2 regions of the Mesorhizobium sp. M0052 genome follow, and region 2 is predicted to be linked to the other one. Evidence: predicted binding sites of a transcription regulator. Region 2 holds the regulator's gene; the other holds the start of a gene.

Region 1 (3,416 bases), on a different contig from region 2:
GTAGCTGACGGAAATCTTGCCATTGTCCTCGGAGACCGGGATCGGGAACTCGCCGCCGGCGAGGAAGCTTGCCGTCTGGCCCGAGCGGGCGATCAGGTTCGGCTCGGCCAGCCGCCTGGCGAGACCACGTTCCTCCAGCGCCTTGATGGCGACGTCGATCGACAGGCCGTTGGACAGCAGCCGGCCGATGATCTCGCCATTGCCGGCTCCCGGCACCGAGCCCGGCTCGAGGGTGACGTCGCGCCCGCCAATGCCGTAAGCGAAATTGGCGCTGTATTTGGCGCCGAGATCCTGTCCGGCCTGGCGATTGATCTCGACGAAGCGGACGTTGAGCTGAACCTGCTGCGAGGACGAGATGTTGACCGAATTGATCACTTCTTCATTGCCGGAGAAGCGGCTGGCGATCTTGCTTGCCTTCTCGGCGGCGACCGCGTCATCGGCCTCGCCCGACAGCACGACGCGGCCATTGGCCGAGCCGACCTTGATCTTGGCGTCCGGCACGCTGGCGCGAATGGTGCTGGCCAGCTGGTCGGTGTCCAGCGTCACCTCGATGTCGACGGTGCCGACCAACTGCTTGTTCTCGTCGAACAGCGCGATGCCGGTGGTGCCGAGATTGTTGCCCAGCACATAGAAGGATTTGTCGGTCAGCGGATTGACGTTGGCGATCTCCGGATCGCCGATGACGATCTGATAGAAGGCGGCATTGGTCATGACCGTCTTCGGCTTGCCCTTGGCCACCTTGATCGACGCATTCGTTGTCGACGAGACATGGACGATATCGTTGTCGGCCTTGGCTGGCGCGCTGAGGCCGAGCATTGCGGCCGCGGCGAGGCAAGCCGCTATCGCGAGCGCCCGCATTGGGCGCAGTCCTTTCGCCATCTGAAATGCATGAAGTCCCGACATCTGTCCCGTCCCTCGCCCGGTCCCCACCGGCAGTTATTGCTGGTCCCGCGCAGGAACCTGGTATTCTTCGACCTGCGTGCCGCGCGTCACGATGATCGTCTTGAATTTCGGCTTCTCAGGCTCCTTGGTCGCGGCAGTGAACAGCGCGCCGGCAGCGGCCTGGACGCCGGAGGCGACCGATCCGCCGAAGGACGAGATGGTGGTGACGCCGTCCTTGGCGGCCCCTCCGTCTGCGGCCGAGCGGAGCGACAGCGACAAGGTGCCGACGGTGCGGGCAAGCGCCACTTTCTGCGCGCCTTCGGTCGTCACCTCGATGGTGACGGAATTGGCGATCTGCGGTGTGGTCTGGCGCTCGTCGGCGCCCTGCCCCACGGTCAGCACCTTGGCGTCGGAGACGACGATCTCGGAGGTAACGGTCGATCCGGCAGCGCCCTGCGCGTTCTTGGCCACTTCCTGGATTTCGCCCGCATCGCGTGTCAGCACCACGTCGACCCGGTCGCCCGGCATGACGAAGCCGCCGACACCGGCGATCTCGTCGGTGCGGATTGTCACCGCCCGCATGCCGGGCGTCATCATGTTGGATAGCGTCGCGCGGCCGTTCGGCCCCGACAATTTGCTGATCAGCACCGGCTCGTTGATCTCGATCGGCGACAATACCACGCGGCTGCCTTCGGCGAGCAATGCATTGACTGTGGTGAATGCGCCCTGCGGCACCGAATCCTCGGACCATGGGATTTCGCTGAGCTGCGCCCGGTCAAGCTCCATGCCGTAACGCAGCGGCGCGTTGGCCACCACGATGGTCTTGAAGACGACCTTGGGGACGGCGGGCGCCGGGATCGACGCCGTTTTCTCTTCGGCATCGGCCTTGGCCTGGCTTTTCACCCAGAAATCCGCGGCAAAGATTGAAATCGCGCCGAAGACGGCAGCGATGCCAATCATCGTTATGGCCTTGCCCCTCACAACCAACCCCTGACATTCGTGGTCTTTTGTTTTGTTGAGGCGACGCTAGGCCGCTTTGTTAAAGATTCAGGAATCGCGCCCGCTCCGCACGGACCTATTTCCGCCGGCTTGGTTATCGAAAGGTTTTAGGATAAGAAGGGTTTAATCCCCGAACGTAACAGGAACTTCCGTCGCTTGGCGCCGAAAAGCGTGGCAGTATCGACGGGTGATTCGCGGCACGGATTCTATGGTAGGCATGGACGACAACAACGATCTTTTCGGCAATCTGGAAAAGCAGCCCCAACCGGCTCGGACACCTTCGCGCCCGGCCGACCCGCTGGTGCAGGCCACGAAGCGTCCTGCCGCGACCAAGGACGGCAGCGAGGGCTATAGCGCCGCCGACATCGAGGTGCTGGAGGGGCTGGAGCCGGTGCGGCGCCGTCCCGGCATGTATATTGGCGGCACCGACGACAAGGCGATGCACCATCTGTTTGCCGAGGTCATCGATAATTCGATGGACGAGGCGGTCGCCGGCCATGCCACCTTCATCGATGTCGAGCTGTCGGCCGACGGATTTCTGACCGTCACCGACAATGGCCGCGGCATTCCGGTCGATCCGCATCCGAAATTCAAGAAACCGGCGCTCGAAGTCATCATGACGACGCTGCATTCGGGCGGCAAGTTCGATAGCAAGGTCTATGAGACCTCCGGCGGTCTGCACGGTGTCGGCGTCTCGGTCGTCAATGCGCTGTCGGACCATCTCGAAGTCGAGGTCGCGCGCGGTCGCCAGCTTTACCGCCAAAGGTTCTCGCGCGGCGTTCCGGTGAGCGGGCTGGAGCAGCTCGGCGAAGTGCACAACCGGCGCGGCACCAAAATCCGCTTCCATCCCGACGAGCAGATTTTCGGCAAGGGCGCCGCCTTCGAGCCGGCGCGGCTCTATCGCATGACCCGCTCGAAAGCCTATCTGTTCGGCGGCGTCGAGATCCGCTGGAGCTGCGACCCATCGCTGATCAAGGAAAAGGACCAGACGCCGGCCAAGGCGGAGTTCCATTTCCCCGGCGGCTTGAAGGACTATCTCAAGGCATCGCTCGGCGATGATTTCCAGGTGACCCGCGAAATCTTCGCCGGCAAGAGCGAGAAGCAGGGCGGCCACGGTTCGCTGGAATGGGCGGTGACCTGGTTCGGCGGTGACGGCTTCGTCAACTCCTACTGCAACACAATCCCGACCGGCGAAGGCGGCACGCATGAGGCCGGCTTTCGCAATGTGCTGACGCGCGGGCTTCGGGCCTATGCCGACCTGGTCGGCAACAAGCGCGCCTCGATCGTCACCTCCGAAGACGTGATGATCTCGGCGGCAGGCATGCTGTCGGTGTTTATTCGCGAGCCGGAATTCGTCGGCCAGACCAAGGACAGGCTGGCAACGATCGAAGCCATTCGCATTGTCGAGACCGCCATCCGCGATCCCTTCGACCACTGGCTGGCCGACAATCCGCAGGAAGCCTCCAAGCTGCTGGAATGGGTGATTGCGCGCGCCGACGAGCGGGTGCGCCGGCGCCAGGAAAAGGAAGTGTCGC
Region 2 (3,416 bases):
CGGCATTGGCACGGTCAAGTTCGACCGGCAAGGCGCCGGCCGTGTGGCAGAGATCCCAGATGATCAGCGCGCCGGCGTCATGTGCCTTGCGCGTCAGCGCCGCCATGTCGCGCAACTGGCCGGATTTGTAGTTGACGTGGTTGACCAGGATGACGGCAACGCTGTCGTCGATCAGCTCCTCGATTGCGGCCGCGTCGACGCCCTCCAGCCGCAGCCGCGTTCCCGGCCGGGTCGAGGCGACGCCTTCGGCCATGTAGAGGTCGGTCGGGAAACTGTCGCCCTCGGCAACGATGACCGACCGATCCGGCCGCATGCCGAGCGCTGCGTGCAGCAGCTTGTAGATGTTGATCGAGGTTGTGTCGCAGACCACCGTCTGCCCATCAGCCGCGCCGATCAGTCGCCCGAGCTGATCTCCGAGTTCCACCGGCATGTTGAACCAGCCGGCGGTGTTCCAGGCGCGAATGAGGTCGTGCGCCCATTCCTGCGTGGCGGCCTGCTGCAGTTCGCTGAAGACGACCGCTGACGCGGCGCCCAGGGAATTGCCGTCGAGATAAATCACACCTTGCGGCAAGACAAAGCGTTCGCGCATGGAGCGCAGCGGATCGGCGGCATCCATTGCTTCGATTGTAGCGAGATCGGGTGTCGTGCTCATGATCCGGCGCCCCTCCATGGACAAACGCGCGCGGCGGAGCCTGCCGCCCAAACATGCCGGCGATCTTGAGTGGTCGCCCTTGAACTGTCAAACATTATATATAATTCACCCATTGAAAGGCTTTGATATATAATGATCCGCCGAGCGTTTATGTCTGATGGATCACGATGCTGGATGACGAGCAGACCTCGAAGACGGAAGCGGCCTATCGCCTGCTCAGGCGCGATATTCTTGCGACCCGGCTGGCGCCTGCCGCGCCGTTGAAGCTGAGCACGCTGCGCAACACCTACGGCATCGGCTGGACGCCGTTGCGCGAGGCGCTGTCGCGGCTGGAGGCGGAACGGCTTGTGACCGCCATCAGCAACCGCGGGTTTGCGGTCGCTCCCGTCTCTCGGGCGGAGCTCGAGGATTTGGCGCGTGCGCGGCTGGTGGTCGAACTGCCCCTGCTGGTGGAATCGATCGAGGAGGGCGACCGTGAGTGGGAAGACGCGGTCGTTGCCGCCCACTATCGTCTCTCACGGTGCGGGTCTGTTCTCGACGATCCATCGGATGATGCGGTCGACGCGTGGTACGAAAAACACGATGCCTTCCATGCGGCGCTGCTCAGTGCCGCGACATCCAGCTGGCTGCTGCGCTTCAATACGACGATTTCCGACCAATTGCATCGCCATCACCGCTTTCTGGGTCTGGCCCCGACGCTGCGCGCCGCCGCCGGCCGCACGGATGGCCACCGGAAGGCCGTGGCGGCCCTGCGCGACGCCGTGGCGATCGAACACCATACCGCCCTGATGGAAGCGGCCCTCGATCGCGACGTCGAACGTGCGAAAACTCTGATGACCGCTCACATCGGCTACACGCTGCAGGTCTATGCCCAGAGTGAACCCGGCGCGGATGCTGCGCAGCCCCGTCCGAAAAGGAAGCGGCGATCGTAGCCGACGACGCAGGGCACTTTGTCTTCGTTTCACCCCGTTGCCGGCCAACGACTACGAGCGGCGCTCGCAGCGCCGAACGTTACGCTGAACAAAACGTCAACACATTCGTTAAACTTTAAAAGGTTGCGGAACACAACTGGAACAGATAGTGTTTGTTCTGGGTTTGTTTTTTCTGATTCTGGTTTCAGAACCCTTGGGGGCCGCGATGCTGACGCGCAAACAACATGAGCTTCTGATGTTCATCCATGAACGCCTGAAGGAGAGCGGAATCCCGCCGTCCTTCGACGAGATGAAGGAAGCGCTCGACCTCGCCTCCAAGTCCGGCATCCACCGCCTGATCACGGCGCTTGAGGAGCGCGGTTTCATTCGCCGGCTGCCGAACCGGGCGCGCGCGCTGGAAGTGCTGCGGCTGCCCGACTCGATCGCACCAGGCCTCAATGCGGCGAGGAAGTTTTCGCCGAGCGTCATTCAGGGCAGTCTTGGTCAAACCGGCCAAGGGCAAGGCGGCCAAGGACAAGGCGCGTTGGGCCAAGGCGGTCTCGGCCGCCAGATCAAGCCGGGCTCGCCGTCGCGTTCGATGTCGGCCGGCAATGACGATGCCGTTTCCGCGATTTCAATCCCGGTTATGGGACGCATCGCCGCCGGCGTGCCGATCGACGCCATCCAGCATCAGACCCATTCGATCTCGGTGCCGCCGGATATGATCATGGGCGGCGAACACTACGCGCTCGAGGTCAAGGGCGATTCGATGATCGAGGCCGGCATTTTCGATGGCGACACGGTCATCATCCGCAATGCCGACACAGCCAGCCCCGGCGAGATCGTGGTGGCGTTGGTCGACGATGAGGAAGCGACCCTGAAACGCTTCCGCCGCAAGGGCGCCTCGATCGCCCTGGAAGCCGCCAACCCGGCCTACGAGACCCGCATTTTTGGACCGGACAGGGTGAAGGTGCAGGGCAAGCTTGTCGGATTGATCCGGCGCTACTGAGCCGGCTTGGGTTTGTACTTTTCACGCTGGTTGTAAGGCGGCAGGCCGCGCGCTTCGCGGGAGAAGCGGCGTTGCTCGTGCCAGGGGCGATACGGCTTGTCGACGGCGAAGCGGATGGTTGGCGCTGCAGCTGCCGATTGCGGATCGAAGAAGACGGCGGCGCTGCCGTCGCGGGCCAGCTGTTTCTTCGTCACGACCAGCACCAGCGGGTCGCGGCACGGATTGTAGGCGGTGGCGTCATCGATGACGATCAGGCTCGCGAAGGCACAGGCCGGCCGCGCCGTCTTGCGGTCTTTCGCAAGCGCTACAATGGCTCCGGAAGGGTGCCGGGCGATACAGAGATCGCCCATGCAATAGAAGGGCGAGCCGGGCGGCAGATCGAGCGGATCGAGATCGAACCGCGTATCTGTTGACTCGAAAATCTCAGGTGGGATAATGGTTTCGGCCCGCAGCGCCCGTTTCCAATTGTCCGTGGTGAATTCGTTGGAGCGTTCGCGGTTGAGGGCGAGTTCGCCGCCACCGATCGGCATGGCCACCAGATGCGCATCCTCGGATATGAGCACGTCGGGCGTAAGCACCTGCGGCACCGTCAATAGGCCGGCCAGCGCGAAAGGCACGGCCGCCAACCTGAGCCAGGTGGTGGCCATGGTGGCGATGACGAGGGCGACCGCCACCAACAGCACCGAGCGGATGGAGATCAGCCCGACGGCGTCGACCGGCGAGCGCTCGGAAATCCAGGCCGATATAGCGATCATCGCCATCAGACCTTTGCCCATCACATAGAGGAACGGCCCGTCGGCGCCGAACGGCATCGCCAGTGCGCTGAGCACGGCAAAGGGCATGA

Evidence for each region. The regulator LexA, encoded in region 2, represses DNA repair genes until DNA is damaged. The targets are predictions, from matches to a motif close to TGTTCNNNNTGTGTTCNG.
Region 1: the regulator LexA is predicted to act here: its motif matches at 2,012-2,029, upstream of parE (DNA topoisomerase IV subunit B).

What each region holds. Positions count from the first base shown of each region.
Region 1 is NZ_JAMYUS010000012.1:42,608-46,023, reverse strand. It holds gene NKJ77_RS17535 (type II and III secretion system protein family protein) at 1-858, opposite strand, end outside; gene cpaB (Flp pilus assembly protein CpaB) at 937-1,842, opposite strand; gene parE (DNA topoisomerase IV subunit B) at 2,099-3,416, shown strand, end outside.
Region 2 is NZ_JAMYUS010000027.1:17,167-20,582, reverse strand. It holds gene kynU (kynureninase) at 1-652, opposite strand, end outside; gene NKJ77_RS27840 (GntR family transcriptional regulator) at 820-1,584, shown strand; gene lexA (transcriptional repressor LexA) at 1,790-2,572, shown strand; gene NKJ77_RS27830 (ComEC/Rec2 family competence protein) at 2,566-3,416, opposite strand, start outside.